Regions from separate parts of the Streptomyces sp. NPDC000134 genome, predicted to be linked through region 2. Evidence: predicted binding sites of a transcription regulator. Region 2 holds the regulator's gene; the other holds the start of a gene.
The links. The regulator HspR, encoded in region 2, represses chaperone genes until heat shock. The targets are predictions, from matches to a motif close to TTGAGNNNNNNNNNCTCAA.
Positions count from the first base shown of each region.

Region 1: lon (endopeptidase La) is a predicted target of HspR. The motif match lies at 854-872, and genes of this name have one in related genera.

Region 1 covers NZ_JBIAZN010000006.1:219,811-228,067, reverse strand. Annotated here, with positions in the region: gene lon (endopeptidase La) at 1-831, opposite strand, end outside; gene ACFY32_RS11680 (spermidine synthase) at 1,015-1,701, shown strand; gene ACFY32_RS11675 (response regulator transcription factor) at 1,815-2,555, shown strand; gene ACFY32_RS11670 (ATP-binding protein) at 2,552-3,661, shown strand; gene ACFY32_RS11665 (multifunctional oxoglutarate decarboxylase/oxoglutarate dehydrogenase thiamine pyrophosphate-binding subunit/dihydrolipoyllysine-residue succinyltransferase subunit) at 3,943-7,779, shown strand; gene fxsT (FxSxx-COOH system tetratricopeptide repeat protein) at 7,868-8,257, opposite strand, start outside.
Region 2 covers NZ_JBIAZN010000012.1:51,508-59,764, reverse strand. Annotated here, with positions in the region: gene ACFY32_RS19360 (heterodisulfide reductase-related iron-sulfur binding cluster) at 1-672, opposite strand, end outside; gene ACFY32_RS19355 (undecaprenyl/decaprenyl-phosphate alpha-N-acetylglucosaminyl 1-phosphate transferase) at 898-1,998, shown strand; gene dnaK (molecular chaperone DnaK) at 2,093-3,946, shown strand; gene grpE (nucleotide exchange factor GrpE) at 3,943-4,605, shown strand; gene dnaJ (molecular chaperone DnaJ) at 4,639-5,817, shown strand; gene ACFY32_RS19335 (heat shock protein transcriptional repressor HspR) at 5,822-6,274, shown strand; gene ACFY32_RS19330 (substrate-binding domain-containing protein) at 6,534-7,640, shown strand; gene ACFY32_RS19325 (helix-turn-helix transcriptional regulator) at 7,729-8,257, shown strand, end outside.

The sequences.
Region 1 (8,257 bases), on a different contig from region 2:
CTCCTTGAGCGCGGCCTCGCGGACCTTCTCGGGCAGGTCGGCGGCCTCCACCCGGGCGCGGTAGTCGTCGGACTCCTCGCCCTCCTGCTCGCCGTTCAGCTCGCGCAGTTCCTTGCGGACGGCCTCCAGTTGGCGGCGGAGCAGGAACTCCCGCTGCTGCTTGTCGACGCCCTCCTGGACGTCCTTGGCGATGGTCTCGGCCACGTCCTGCTCGGCGAGGTGGTCGCGCAACTGCTGGGCGGCGAGCTTCAGGCGGGCGACCGGGTCGGCGGTCTCCAGCAGCTCGACCTTCTGGTCGGTGGTCAGGAACGGCGAGTAGCCGGAGTTGTCGGCGAGGGCGGAGACGTCGTCGATGGCCTGCACGCGGTCCACGACCTGCCAGGCGCCGCGCTTCTTCAGCCAGGCGGTGGCGAGCGCCTTGTACTCCTTCACCAGTTCGGCGACGTGACCGGGCAGCGGGTCGGGCACGCTCTCGTCGACGCGGGTGCCCTCGACCCACAGGGCCGCGCCCGGCCCGGTGGTCCCGGCGCCGATCCTCACCCGGGCCCGGCCGCGGATCAGGGCCCCCGGGTCGCCGTCGGCCAGCCGGCCGACCTGCTCGACCGTGCCGAGCACGCCGGTGCCCGGGTACGAGCCGTCGATGCGCGGCACCAGCAGGACCTTCGGCTTGCCCGGTTCGCTGCGGGCGGCAGCCTGGGCGGCCTCCACCGCGGCCCGCACCTCGGAGTCGCTCAGGTCGAGGGGGACCACCATCCCGGGCAGCACGACCTCGTCGTCGAGCGGCAGCACGGGCAGGGTGAGCGGTGTGAACGGCGTGGACTCAGCAGCCATGATCTCCCCTTAGGCAGTCAAGTTGAGTTATGCCGACTCAATGCTCGGGGAGCGGCGATTGTTCCCCCACCCGCGTTCGCTCTGGGCGATCAGGCGTCCCGGCGGCACCGCGCGTTCCCTCAGCGGTCACCGGGCCCCCGTGATTCCGCCACCCGCCGGCCGGCCGGCTGCCAGGATGAGCGCATGTCCGCCGGCTACGAAGTTCCCGAAGTCCTGGACCGTCGCGAGGGCCCCTACGGCGAGGTCGTGCTGCGCCGGCACGGCGGGCTGCTCCAGATCATCGCCAACGGCTGCTTCCTCATGGACACCTCCGACGGCCGCTCCGAGCGCCGGCTCGTCGACGCGGCGCTCGCCGCGCTGCCGGCGCCCGCCGTCCGCCCCGGCCCGCACGTCCTGATCGGCGGTCTGGGCGTCGGCTTCTCCCTCGCCCGTGCGGCCGCGAATTCGCGCTGGGGACGGATCACGGTGGTCGAGCGCGAGCCCGCCGTCATCGGCTGGCACCGCGCCGGGCCGCTGGCCGCGCTGACCCGCCGGGCGCTGGACGACCCCCGCACACAGATCGTGGAAGCCGATCTCGTCGACTTCGTCAATGAGACTTCCGCCACGTTCGACGCGCTCTGCCTGGACATCGACAACGGCCCCGGCTGGACCGTCACCGAGGGCAACGAAAGCCTCTACGCACCGGCCGGACTCGCGGGCTGCGCACGGGTGTTGAGACCCGGCGGGGTGCTCGCCGTATGGTCCGCGCGACCCTCGCCGGAATTCGAAGAAACCTTGTGTAATGCCGGGTTCCAGCAGGTGCGTACCGAAGAGATCCCCGTTGCCCGGGGCGTTCCGGACGTCGTGCACCTCGGCGTCCGGCCTGGATAGCGATGGCCCGGTGACTCCCCGTACGCTGCTGCTCTGACGCCGATCATTCAAGCGTCAATCGCAGTCATGGGATCACCCCACGGATTCCGGAAAGCACACCTCAGGGGCGGGCGATGGAGCAGACACACACCTCCCACAACGGCACGACGACGGCTGCCCCGGGCGCGCAGCGCCGGGTGCTGGTGGTCGAGGACGACCAGACGATCGTGGACGCCATCGCGACCCGCCTGCGCGCCGAGGGATTCCTGGTGCAAACGGCGGGCGACGGTCCGTCCGCCGTCGACACGGCCGAGGCATGGCAGCCCGACCTGCTGATCCTCGACATCATGCTGCCCGGCTTCGACGGCCTGGAGGTCTGCCGCCGGGTGCAGGCCCAGCGCCCGGTGCCGGTGCTGATGCTCACCGCACGCGACGACGAGACGGACCTGCTGGTCGGGCTCGGCGTCGGCGCCGACGACTACATGACCAAGCCGTTCTCGATGCGCGAGCTGGCCGCGCGGGTGCACGTGCTGCTGCGCCGTGTGGAGCGGGCCGCGCTGGCCGCCACCACCCCGCGCAGCGGCATCCTGCGCCTGGGCGAGCTGGAGATCGACCACGCGCAGCGCAGGGTGCGGGTGCGCAGCGAGGACGTCCACCTCACGCCCACCGAGTTCGACCTGCTGGTGTGCCTGGCCAACACCCCGCGTGCGGTGCTCTCCCGCGAGCAGTTGCTGGCGGAGGTGTGGGACTGGGCGGACGCCTCCGGCACCCGCACCGTCGACAGCCACATCAAGGCGCTGCGGCGGAAGATCGGCGCCGAGCGCATCCGCACCGTGCACGGCGTGGGCTACGCGCTGGAGACGCCGACGCCATGAGCGGCGGACGGGAAGCCGCACGGAGGAGCCCCGGGCAGCCCTGGGGCGGCGTACGCCCGTTCTCGATCAAGACCAAGCTGGGCGCCCTGGTCGTCATCTCGGTGCTCATCACCACGGGCCTGCTGATCATCGCCGCGCGCACCGAGACCGAGCTGCGGTTCATCACGGTCTTCTCGATGATCGCCACGCTGCTGATCACCCAGTTCGTGGCCCACTCGCTGACCGCCCCGCTGGACGAGATGAACGCCGTGGCCCGGTCCATCTCGCACGGCGACTACACCCGCCGGGTCAGCGAGAACCGCCGCGACGAGCTGGGCGACCTCGCCCAGACCATCAACCGGATGGCCGACGACCTGGAGGCCCAGGACCGCCAGCGCAAGGAGCTGGTGGCGAACGTCTCGCACGAGCTGCGCACCCCCATCGCGGGCCTGCGCGCGGTGCTGGAGAACATCGTCGACGGCGTCACCGAGGCCGACCCCGAGACCATGCGGACCGCCCTCGGGCAGACCGAGCGGCTCGGCCGGCTGGTGGAGACCCTGCTGGACCTCTCCCGGCTGGACAACGGCGTGGTGCCGCTGCGCGCCCGGCGCTTCGAGGTGTGGCCGTACCTGTCCGGGGTGCTCAAGGAGGCCAACATGGTCGCCTCGGCCCGCGCGGGCATCGCCTCCGGCTCCGGCAGCCACACCCGCACCGACGTGCACCTGGCGCTGGACGTCTTCCCCACCGACCTGACCGCGCACGCCGACCCCGAGCGCATCCACCAGGTGGTCGCCAACCTCATCGACAACGCGGTCAAGCACAGCCCCCCGCACGGCCGGGTGACGGTCCGGGCCCGGCGCGGGGACGAGCCGGACTCCCTGGAGCTGGAAGTGATCGACGAGGGGCCCGGCATACCGCGCTCGGAGTGGCACCGGGTCTTCGAGCGGTTCAACCGGGGCGCGGTGACCCGGCCGCACGGTCCCGGCAGCGACGGCGGCACCGGGCTGGGCCTGGCGATCGCCCGCTGGGCGGTGGACCTGCACGGTGGCCGGATCGGCGTGGCCGAATCCGAGCGGGGCTGCCGCATCCTTGTCACTCTTCCGGGCCTGTCATCAACGACCGGTTGACGTACAGTGCGCACCGGAACCACAAGATCCACGGGAGTCCGCGCTGGCGGACACGTGTGACCGGGCCAAGGCCCGCGCCCCTGGGGCGCCGCGGCCGGCCGCCCCCTTCCCCGACGACCCGGAACCCCGCTTGTTTCCCGCCATTTCCAGCGGCGAAACACGCGCCGAGATGTGACTTACGCGACGATGAACGGGCCCGGCCTGACCTTCTCGCTCTTGGAGGCGTAGCCTTAATTCCCGCTGTCCATCACCTTGTGAAGCGGAAGAGGGCGGTTGCCGCCGTGTCGCCACAGTCCCCCAGTAACTCGAGCATCTCGACCGACACCGACCAAGCGGGGAAGAACCCCGCAGCGGCCTTCGGTGCCAATGAGTGGCTCGTCGACGAGATCTATCAGCAGTACCTCCAGGACCCCAATTCGGTGGACCGAGCCTGGTGGGACTTCTTCGCCGACTACAAGCCGGGGGCGCCCGCCCCCCAGGCCCCGTCGGGCGCCGCGGCCGCCGGGGCCGCGGAGACCACCAGCACGGCTCGGCCCGCCCCCGCTCCCCAGGCCGCCGAGGCGCCCGCCCAGGCCCCGGCCCCGGCCGCCCCGGCGCAGCCCGCCCCGGCACCGGCTCAGCCCGCCCAGCCGACCGCGCAGCCCGCCGCCAAGGCCGCTCCCGCCGCCCCGGCGGCGAAGCCCGCCGCCGCCAAGCCGGCCGCCGCCGCGAAGCCGCAGCCGAAGGCCGAGCCGGCCCAGGGCTCCGCCGAGGGCCCCGAGCTGGTCACCCTGCGCGGCCCGGCCGCCGCGGTCGCCAAGAACATGGACGCCTCGCTGGAGATGCCCACCGCCACGTCCGTGCGCGCCGTCCCGGTGAAGCTGCTGTTCGACAACCGCATCGTCATCAACAACCACCTCAAGCGCGCCCGCGGCGGGAAGATCTCCTTCACCCACCTCATCGGGTACGCGATGGTGCAGGCCATCAAGGCCATGCCGTCGATGAACTGGTCCTTCCAGGTCAAGGACGGCAAGCCGACCCTGGTCAAGCCGGACCACGTCAACCTCGGTCTCGCCATCGACCTGGTCAAGCCCAACGGCGACCGCCAGCTCGTCGTCGCGGCGATCAAGAAGGCCGAGACGCTGAACTTCTTCGAGTTCTGGCAGGCCTACGAGGACATCGTCCGCCGCGCCCGCGAGAACAAGCTGACGATGGCCGACTTCACCGGCGTCACGGTCTCCCTGACCAACCCCGGCGGCCTCGGCACCGTCCACTCCGTGCCGCGGCTGATGCCCGGCCAGTCGGTCATCATGGGCGTCGGCTCCATGGACTACCCGGCCGAGTTCCAGGGCACCTCCCAGGACACCCTGAACAAGCTGGGCATCTCCAAGGTCATGACGCTGACGTCGACCTACGACCACCGCGTCATCCAGGGCGCCGCGTCCGGCGAGTTCCTCCGCCAGGTCGCCAACCTGCTGCTCGGCGAGAACGACTTCTACGACGAGATCTTCGAGGCGCTGCGCATCCCCTACGAGCCGGTCCGCTGGCTCAAGGACATCGACGCCTCGCACGACGACGACGTCACCAAGGCCGCGCGGGTCTTCGAGCTGATCCACTCCTACCGGGTCCGCGGCCACGTCATGGCCGACACCGACCCGCTGGAGTACCGCCAGCGCAAGCACCCCGACCTGGACATCATCGAGCACGGCCTCACCCTGTGGGACCTGGAGCGCGAATTCGCCGTCGGCGGCTTCGCCGGCAAGTCGATGATGAAGCTCCGCGACATCCTCGGCGTGCTCCGCGACTCGTACTGCCGCACCACCGGCATCGAGTTCATGCACATCCAGGACCCCAAGCAGCGCAAGTGGATTCAGGACCGGGTGGAGCGCTCGCACTCCAAGCCGGAGCGCGAGGAGCAGTTGCGCATCCTGCGCCGGCTGAACGCGGCGGAGGCGTTCGAGACCTTCCTGCAGACCAAGTACGTCGGCCAGAAGCGGTTCTCGCTGGAGGGCGGCGAGTCCGTCATCCCGCTGCTCGACGCGGTGCTGGACTCGGCCGCCGAGTCCCGCCTGGACGAGGTCGTCGTCGGCATGGCCCACCGCGGCCGGCTGAACGTGCTCGCCAACATCGTCGGCAAGTCGTACGCGCAGATCTTCCGCGAGTTCGAGGGCAACCTCGACCCGAAGTCGATGCACGGCTCCGGTGACGTGAAGTACCACCTGGGCGCCGAGGGCACCTTCACCGGCCTGGACGGCGAGCAGATCAAGGTCACGCTGGTCGCCAACCCCTCGCACCTGGAGGCGGTCGACCCGGTCCTGGAGGGCGTCGCCCGCGCCAAGCAGGACATCGTCAACAAGGGCGGTACGGACTTCACCGTGCTGCCGGTGGCGATCCACGGCGACGCGGCCTTCGCGGGCCAGGGCGTGGTGGCCGAGACCCTGAACATGTCGCAGTTGCGCGGCTACCGCACCGGCGGCACGGTGCACATCGTCATCAACAACCAGGTCGGCTTCACGGCGGCGCCCGAGTCCTCGCGCTCCTCCATGTACGCCACCGACGTGGCCCGCATGATCGAGGCCCCGATCTTCCACGTGAACGGCGACGACCCGGAGGCCGTGGTCCGCGTCGCGCGGCTCGCCTTCGAGTTCCGCCAGGCGTTCAACAAGGACGTGGTGATCGACCTCATCTGCTACCGCCGCCGCGGTCACAACGAGTCGGACAACCCGGCCTTCACCCAGCCGCTGATGTACGACCTGATCGACAAGAAGCGCTCGGTGCGCAAGCTCTACACCGAGTCCCTCATCGGTCGCGGCGACATCACCCTGGAGGAGGCCGAGCAGGCCCTGCAGGACTACCAGGGCCAGTTGGAGAAGGTCTTCACCGAGGTCCGCGAGGCCACCTCGGGCCCGGCCGCCGTGGCGCCCGCCGACCCGCAGGCCGAGTTCCCCGTCGCCGTGAACACCGCGGTGACCGGCGAGGTCGTCAAGCGGATCGCCGAGTCCCAGGTCAACATCCCCGACCACATCACCGTCCACCCGCGGCTGCTGCCCCAGTTGCAGCGCCGGGCGGCGATGGTCGAGGACGGCACCATCGACTGGGGCATGGGCGAGACCCTCGCCATCGGCTCGCTGCTGCTGGAGAACGTGCCGGTGCGGCTGGCCGGCCAGGACTCGCAGCGCGGCACCTTCGGCCAGCGGCACGCGGTGATCATCGACCGCACCACGGGCGACGAGTACACCCCGCTGCAGTACCTCTCCGAGGAGCAGGCGCGGCTCAACGTCTACAACTCGCTGCTCTCCGAGTACGCCGCGATGGGCTTCGAGTACGGCTACTCGCTGGCCCGCCCGGACGCGCTGGTGATGTGGGAGGCGCAGTTCGGCGACTTCGTCAACGGCGCCCAGACGGTCGTGGACGAGTTCATCTCCTCGGCCGAGCAGAAGTGGAACCAGACCTCCGGTGTGGTCCTGCTCCTCCCGCACGGCTACGAGGGCCAGGGCCCGGACCACTCCTCGGCCCGCCCGGAGCGGTTCCTCCAGCTCTGCGCGCAGAACAACATGACGGTCGCGATGCCGACCTCGCCGGCGAACTACTTCCACCTCCTGCGGTGGCAGGTGCACAACCCGCACCACAAGCCGCTGGTCGTCTTCACCCCGAAGTCGATGCTCCGCCTGAAGGCGGCGGCGTCGAAGGCGGAGGAGTTCACCACCGGCCAGTTCCGCCCGGTCATCGGCGACGACTCGGTCGACGCGGCCGCCGTCAAGAAGGTCGTCTTCTGCGCCGGCAAGGTCTACTACGACCTCGACGCCGAGCGGAAGAAGCGGGGCCTCACGGACACGGCCATCATCCGCATCGAGCGCCTGTACCCGCTGCCGGGTGCGGAGCTGCAGGCGGAGATCGCCAAGTACCCGAACGCCGAGAAGTACCTGTGGGCCCAGGAAGAGCCGGCGAACCAGGGCGCCTGGCCGTTCATCGCCCTCAACCTGATCGACCACCTGGACCTGGCGGTCGGCGCCGACGTCCCGCACGGCGAGCGCCTGCGCCGCATCTCGCGCCCGCACGGCTCCTCCCCGGCGGTCGGCTCCGCGAAGCGGCACCAGGCCGAGCAGGAGCAGTTGGTCCGCGAGGTCTTCGAGGCATGACCCGCTGACCGGCCGTGACACGGAAGGGCCCGGCCCCGGGGGGTTCCCCGGGGCCGGGCCCTTCGCTGTACCGGGCGGGACCGGCCCGTCACGTGTGCTGCGGCTCGAAGTCCCAGTACGGGCGGTTGCGGGCGCGGGCGGAGAGGGTGTGCGAGTGCTTGGCGCCGAGGGTGGCGTCGAGGTCGGACAGCGCCTCCTGCTCGACCTTCTCGGCCTGCCGCCGGTCCCGCAGCCCCCGCAGGTCGGCCGCGTGGGCGATCCGCGTGGACAGGGTGAGGGGGTGGGTCCGGCCGAGCCAGTCGGTGGCGCGGACGACGGTCTGCCCGCTCAGTTCGGCCGCGCCCTCGACGTCGCCCATGAGGTTGCGCAGCGCGGAGGCGTTCAGGGCGCAGCCGATGGTCCAGGGGTGGCTCTCGCCCACGGCCCGGGTCATCTCCGCCAGCGCCTGTTCGACCAGGACGTGGCTCTGCTCCCGTTC
Region 2 (8,257 bases):
CCAGATGAAGGAGGTCGCGATCTTCAGGCCGGCGAAGAAGTAGACCAGGTTCTGGAGGGTGGACAGGTCCAGCTCCCGCAGGGCCGCGACCACGGGGTACGAGATGAAGAACGACGCCTCGTAGCCGTCCACGTGGTGCAGGGCGCCCTCCAGGGCGTGCAGCATGAAGATGCAGACGCCGACGACGAGGATGACGGTCTCGACGAAGTACGCCTGGCCGAAGTTGGAGCCGGCGAAGCGGGACTTGCGGCCGGGCCTGCGCGGGTGGGAGAGCTGCCGGATGACGATCAGGACCAGGATGCCGAGGACCGTCATCGTGCCGATGAACTCGACGAACACGTTGTACGGCGCCCAGTCGCCGATGACGGGGAGGACCCAGTCGGCCTGGAAGAGCTGTCCGATCGCGTTGACGATCGTCAGCAGCAGGGAGAAGAAGCCCACCGCCACGAACCAGTGCGCGACGCCGACGACGCCCCAGCGGTTCATCCGGGTGTGGCCGAGGAACTCCCTGACCACGGTGAGGGTGCGCTGTGCGGGCCGGTCGGTCCGGGTGCCGGCCGGCACGGGCTGGCCCAGTCGCATGTGTTGGACGATCTGCAGGACAGCGCGTGCGAACAGTGCCACGCCGACCACGATCAGGACCAGCGACACGATGATCGCGGCGAGTTGCATTTGGGGGCTCCTCGGGCCTGCGAGGTTTCGAGGGTGTTATTACTGAGCGGTAGCTTATGCAGTCCGTCTGAGACTACCCCTATCCTCCGCCGCACTGTAGTCGGGCGTGCGGTGATCTGCGTCGCTGAGGCAACCCTGACCACGGGGGTACGACGGGGTACGGCGCCACGCCGGACCGGACCGGACATTCGTCACACATCGTGATATCCGGCTTAGCTTGGGACCGTGCTCTACGGGATCTGCGCCGCCACCGTCTCGTTCCTCCTCGCCGCCCTGCTCGCCGCGCTGCTGAGGCTCCCCGCCCAGTGGCTGGGCGTCGTCGAGCGGCGCCGGCGCCGGCCGCCCGTCCCGCTGTCCGGCGGGCTCGCCGTCGTCCTGGTCACCGCGCTGGTGGCCGGGGCCGGGGAGCGGACCGGGATGGTCCCGCTCGGCCCGGTGGTCGGCGGACTGCTGGTCGCCGGGGCCGCGGCCGGGCTGCTGGGGCTGGCCGCCGACCTGTGGAAGCTGCGCCGGCGGTGGGTCCTGGCCGGCACGGCGGTGGCGGCGGCCTGGGTGGTGCCGTACGAGGAGACGGGCATCTGGGCCGGGGCGCTGGGGGTGCTGTGGATCACCGGCGCCGCCGGGGCGTTCCGGGGGCTCGACCACGCCGACGGGGCGGCGGGGACGGTGGGGGTGGTGACCGCCTTCGGGGTCGGGGCGTGCGCGGCGGCGGAGGTGATGGACGGGGTGGCGGTGCTGCTGAGCGTGCTGGCCGCCGCGCTCGCCGGGTCCCTGCTGCACAACTGGCCGCCCGCGCGGACCGGGCTCGGGGCGTGCGGGACGCTGTTCACGGGCTTCCTGCTGGCCGCGGCGGCGCTGCTCGCCTGCGCGGGGCGCGGGCCCGGGGGCGGCGCGGGGACGCTGTTCGCGCTCACCGCGGTGCTCTGCGGTGACGTGGCCCTCGTGGCGCTGTCGCGCTGGCTGGCCGGGCGGCCCCCGCTGCGGAGCGGGCCGGACCACCTGGTGCACCGGCTGCGCCGCCTCGGGCTGACCGCGCGGGGCGCGGTCGTGCTGACCGCCGCCGGGGCGTTCGGCGGGGTGCTGACCGGGGTACTCGTGCACACCGGCCGACTGGAGCCCGGCGCCGTGCTGTGGGTGGCCGGCGCGGTGGCGGCCGTGGTGCTCGGGCTGACCCGCGTACGGGTGTACGGGCCCCGCCGGGGGAGCCGGAACGGGAGCCGATCGCGCCGCGGGGCCGCGAAGCAGTCGATGGATTTTCCGGTGCGGCAGACCCGGCGACCGGCGTCTACGCAGGTCAGAGGGTCGTTGCGCGTAAGGAACGGATAAGAGTTGAGTCCGATGGGCTCAGGTCTGTTGACCCCACGCGCGCCGTCATGCACACTTGAGCCTGTTGCACTCAAGTCAGTTGGAGGAATCAACCATGGCACGTGCGGTCGGCATCGACCTGGGCACGACTAACTCCGTCGTCAGCGTTCTGGAGGGCGGCGAGCCCACCGTCATCACCAACGCCGAGGGCGCCAGGACCACGCCGTCCGTCGTCGCCTTCGCGAAGAACGGTGAGGTGCTGGTCGGCGAGGTCGCCAAGCGTCAGGCGGTCACGAACGTCGACAGGACCATCCGGTCGGTCAAGCGCCACATGGGCACCGACTGGAAGATCAACCTGGACGGCAAGGACTTCAACCCCCAGCAGATCAGCGCCTTCGTGCTGCAGAAGCTGAAGCGGGACGCCGAGGCGTACCTGGGCGAGAAGGTCACCGACGCGGTGATCACCGTTCCGGCGTACTTCAACGACGCCGAGCGCCAGGCCACCAAGGAGGCCGGCGAGATCGCGGGCCTGAACGTCCTGCGCATCGTCAACGAGCCGACCGCCGCCGCGCTGGCGTACGGCCTCGACAAGGACGACCAGACGATCCTCGTCTTCGACCTCGGCGGCGGCACCTTCGACGTCTCGCTGCTGGAGATCGGCGACGGCGTCGTCGAGGTGAAGGCCACCAACGGTGACAACCACCTCGGTGGCGACGACTGGGACCAGCGTGTCGTCGACTACCTGGTCAAGCAGTTCCAGTCCGGTCACGGCGTGGACCTCAGCAAGGACAAGATGGCGCTCCAGCGCCTGCGCGAGGCCGCCGAGAAGGCGAAGATCGAGCTGTCCTCGTCCACCGAGACCTCGATCAACCTGCCCTACATCACGGCCTCCGCCGAGGGCCCGCTGCACCTGGACGAGAAGCTCACCCGCGCCCAGTTCCAGCAGCTCACCGCCGACCTCTTGGAGCGCTGCAAGACGCCGTTCCACAACGTCATCAAGGACGCCGGCATCCAGCTCAGCGAGATCGACCACGTCGTTCTCGTCGGTGGCTCCACCCGTATGCCCGCCGTCGCCGAACTGGTCAAGGAACTGACCGGCGGCAAGGAGGCCAACAAGGGTGTGAACCCGGACGAGGTCGTCGCCATCGGCGCCTCCCTCCAGGCCGGTGTCCTCAAGGGCGAGGTCAAGGACGTCCTGCTGCTCGACGTCACCCCGCTGTCCCTCGGCATCGAGACCAAGGGCGGCATCATGACCAAGCTGATCGAGCGGAACACCACGATCCCGACCAAGCGGTCCGAGATCTTCACCACCGCCGAGGACAACCAGCCCTCCGTGCAGATCCAGGTCTACCAGGGCGAGCGCGAGATCGCGGCGTACAACAAGAAGCTCGGGATGTTCGAGCTGACCGGTCTGCCGCCGGCGCCCCGCGGCGTCCCGCAGATCGAGGTCTCCTTCGACATCGACGCCAACGGCATCATGCACGTGACCGCCAAGGACCTGGGCACGGGCAAGGAGCAGAAGATGACCGTCACCGGCGGCTCCTCGCTGCCGAAGGACGAGGTCGACCGGATGCGCCAGGAGGCCGAGCAGTACGCGGAGGAGGACCACCGCCGCCGCGAGGCCGCCGAGACCCGCAACCAGGGCGAGCAGCTCGTCTACCAGACGGAGAAGTTCCTCAAGGACAACGAGGACAAGGTCCCCGGTGACGTCAGGACCGAGGTCGAGACGGCCGTCGCCGAGCTGAAGGAGAAGCTCAAGGGCGAGGACACCACCGAGATCCGCACCGCCACCGAGAAGGTCGCCGCCGTCTCGCAGAAGCTGGGCCAGGCCCTGTACGCCGACGCCCAGGGCGCGCAGGCCGCCGGCGGCGAGGCCCCGGGTGCCGCGGCCGGCGCCGGTGACAAGGCCGACGACGACGTGGTGGACGCCGAGATCGTCGACGACGAGCGCAAGGACGGTGCCGCGTGACGGAGGAGACCCCGGGTTTTGAGGAGAAGCCCGACGTCCCCTCCGGCGCCAACACCGACGACGCCGAGCCGCAGGCCGCCGCCCCCTCCTCGGAGGCGGAGGCGGCCCCGGCCGGGGACGCGAGCCAGGACGCGGGTCTGGTGGCCCAGTTGGACCAGGCACGCACCGCGCTCACCGAGCGCACGGCGGACCTCCAGCGGCTCCAGGCCGAGTACCAGAACTACCGCCGGCGGGTCGAGCGGGACCGGGCCGCGGTCAAGGAGATCGCCATCGCGAACCTCCTGACCGAGCTGCTCCCGGTGCTCGACGACATCGGCCGCGCCCGGGAACACGGCGAACTGGTCGGCGGCTTCAAGTCCGTCGCGGAGTCGCTGGAGACCGTCGCGGCCAAGATGGGCCTTCAGCAGTTCGGCAAGGAGGGCGAGCCCTTCGACCCGACCATCCACGAGGCCCTGATGCACAGTTACGCGCCGGACGTCACCGAGACGACCTGCGTGGCGATCCTGCAGCCCGGGTACCGGTTCGGCGAACGCACCATCCGCCCCGCGCGGGTGGCCGTGGCCGAGCCCCAGCCGGGGGCGCAGACCGTCAAGCCGGCCGAGGAGAGCGGCGAAGCGGCGGCCGACGACAAGGAGAGCGGTGGCCCGGACGAGGGCTGAGCTTGCAGTCAGCAGGAAGGAGGGACGTCGGGGATGAGCACCAAGGACTTCATCGAGAAGGACTACTACAAGGTCCTCGGCGTCCCCAAGGACGCCACCGAGGCCGAGATCAAGAAGGCGTACCGGAAGCTCGCCCGCGAGTTCCACCCGGACGCCAACAAGGGCAACGCCAAGGCGGAGGAGCGGTTCAAGGAGATCTCCGAGGCGAACGACGTCCTCGGCGACCCCAAGAAGCGCAAGGAGTACGACGACGCCCGCGCGCTGTTCGGCAACGGGGGGTTCCGCCCCGGGCCGGGCGCGGGCGGCGGCACCTTCAACTTCGACCTGGGCGACCTCTTCGGCGGCGGCGCCCCGGGCGGCGGCCAGGGAGCCGGCGGCTTCGGCGGCGGACTCGGTGACGTCTTCGGGGGCCTGTTCAACCGCGGCGGCGCCGGGCCGCGCACCCAGCCCAGGCGCGGCCAGGACGTCGAGTCCGAGGTCACACTGAGCTTCACCGAGGCCATCGAGGGCGCGACGGTGCCGCTCAGGATGTCCTCGCAGGCGCCCTGCAAGGCGTGTTCGGGCACCGGCGACAAGAACGGCACGCCGCGGGTCTGCCCGACCTGCGTCGGCACCGGGCAGGTCGCCCGCGGCTCGGGCGGCGGCTTCTCGCTGACCGACCCCTGCCCGGACTGCAAGGGCCGGGGCCTGATCGCCGAGGAGCCCTGCGAGGTCTGCAAGGGCTCCGGCCGCGCCAAGTCCTCGCGGACGATGCAGGTCCGCATCCCCGCGGGGGTGCAGGACGGCCAGCGCATCCGGCTGCGCGGCAAGGGCGCGCCGGGCGAGCGGGGCGGCCCGGCGGGCGACCTGTACGTGGTGGTGCACGTCAAGGATCACCCCGTCTTCGGCCGCAAGGGCGACAACCTCACCATCACCGTGCCGGTGACGTACACCGAGGCGGCGCTCGGCGGCGAGGTGCGGGTCCCGACCCTGGGCGGACCGCCCGTCACGCTGAAGCTGCCGGCCGGCACGCCCAACGGGCGGACCATGCGGGCCCGCGGCAAGGGCGCGGTCCGCAAGGACGGCACCCGCGGCGATCTGCTGGTCACCGTCGAGGTGAGTGTTCCGAAGGACGTGACGGGGAAGGCTCGTGACGCGCTGGAGGCGTATCGCGAGGCGACCGCGGGGGAGGACCCGCGGGCGGAGCTGTTCCAGGCCGCGAAGGGAGCTTGATCAGATGGACGGCCGTCGACGCAACCCGTATGAACTGACCGAGGAGACCCCGGTCTACGTCATCTCGGTGGCGGCCCAGCTCTCCGGCCTGCACCCGCAGACCCTGCGCCAGTACGACCGGCTCGGCCTGGTCTCCCCGGACCGTACGGCCGGCCGGGGCCGGCGCTACTCGGCCCGGGACATCGAACTGCTCCGCCAGGTGCAGCAGTTGTCCCAGGACGAGGGCATCAACCTGGCCGGGATCAAGCGCATCATCGAACTGGAGAACCAGGTCGCCGCGCTCCAGTCCCGGGTGGCGGAGCTGGAGGCCGCGCTCGACGGCGCGGCGGCGACGATGCGCCAGCGGGAGGCGGCGGTGCACGCCTCGTACCGCCGTGACCTGGTGCCCTACCAGGAGGTTCAGCAGACCAGCGCGCTGGTGGTGTGGCGGCCCAAGCGGTCGCAGTCGCCGGACTGACGGCAGGCCAGACGTGACGCGGGGCCCGGTGGTTCGGACGTGGACCGCCGGGCCCGCGCGCATGACCACCCGGTGCGCGGGATGTGAAGGCGCCCTGGAGGCGATTCCGCTCCGTCTTCACAGCGATCGCGGAGCGTGGTGTTGCCATCTCGTTAAGTGGTTCCGCTTGACGCCGTAGTGCGCTGACGCGTTGGCTTTTCAGTCACCTGGGTCGCAATGCGGCCCCCGCGTCCGGAAGACACCAGAAGTGAGCTGCTGTATGCGTCGTATCGCCATATCCGTGGCCGCGTCCACGATGACCCTCTCACTGGCGGCCTGCGGGGCGCTGGGGGCGTCGAGCAGCAGCGACGGCGCGAGCCCGACCAAGGGCAACGACCTGACGGTGGGTCTGCTGCTGCCGGAGAAGGAGAACACGCGTTACGAGCAGTTCGACGCCCCGATCTTCAAGAAGAAGATCGCCTCGCTCACCAAGAACCAGGGCAAGGTCACGTACGCCAACGCCGAGGCGAGCGCGGGCAAGCAGGAGGACCAGCTCCAGCAGATGATCGACGACAAGGTCGACGTGATCGTGCTGGACGCGGTCGACTCGCACGCCATCGCGGGCGGGGTCGAGAAGGCCAAGGACGCGGGCATCCCGGTCATCGCCTACGACCGGCTGGCCGAGGGCCCCATCGACGCGTACATCTCCTTCGACAACGAACTGGTCGGCGAGGTCCAGGGCCGCACCCTGCTGGACGCCCTCGGCAGCGAATCCGCCGCCGCCCAGATCGTCATGATGAACGGCTCGCCCACCGACCCCAACGCCAAGCAGTTCAAGGCCGGGGCGCTGGCCGAGCTGGCCGGCAACGTGAAGATCGGCGCCCAGTTCGACACCAAGGACTGGAAGCCGGAGAACGCCGAGGCCAACATGGCCGAGGCGATCGGCAAGCTCGGCGCGGACGGCATCGACGGCGTCTACTCCGCCAACGACGGCATGGCCGGCGGCGTCATCAAGGCGCTGAAGGCGGCCGGCGTCACCGACCTGCCGCCGGTCACCGGCCAGGACGCGGACCTCGCGGCGGTGCAGCGGATCGTCTCCGGCGAGCAGTACATGAGCGTGTACAAGTCCTACCCGCAGGAGGCCGAGAACGCCGCCGAGATGGCCGTGGCCCGGGTGCAGGGCCGGGACATCCAGTTCGACGCGCTCACCGGCGACAAGGTCGACAGCCCCACCGACAAGGACATTCCGGCCCAGTTGGTGTCGGTGACCGCGCTCACCAAGGACAACATCAAGGACACCGTCATCGCCGACGGCATCCACAAGGTCTCCGACATCTGCACGGCCAAGTACCAGGCGGACTGCGCGAAGATCGGCCTCACCGGCTGAACCGCCGTCCCTGGCCGTGTTGCGGACCCGGTCCCGGCCGCGCATAGTTGCGCTGCACGAGACGCGTTACGCGGGGGTGGGACGGGCGATGGCCGGGCACGGGACGGAGGAGCATCCACACGGTGCCGACCGGCTGTGCGAGGCCGGGGACCGGGTGTACTCCCGGGCGGTGCGGCGCGGCCGGGTGCCGCGCCGGGACGCCGAGCCGGTGCCGTGCCTGCTCGAACTCGCCCTGCTGCACCCCGATCCGGACGACATGGACTGGCTGGTGCCGACCCCTCCGCAGGAGGTCGTGACCCAACTGCTGCGCGGGGTCTACGAGGAGGTCAGCGCCAGCAGGCTGCGGGTGGGGGCGGCTGTGGCGGCCGTCGAGCGGTACGCCGGTCTCGGCGGGCCGCGGCGGCAGGCCCCGGCGTCCGGGGAGGGCACCGCGATCCGGGTGCTGGACGGGCTGGGCCGCATCCAGGCCGCGATGGACGAGGCGACCGAGGCGTGCACCACGGAGGTGCTCACCGTCCAGCCGGGCGGCATCCGGCGCGAGCACGAACTCACCGAGGGCCTGCACCGGGCGCTGGCGCTGCGCGGGCGCGGGGTGCGGATGCGGGACCTCTACACGC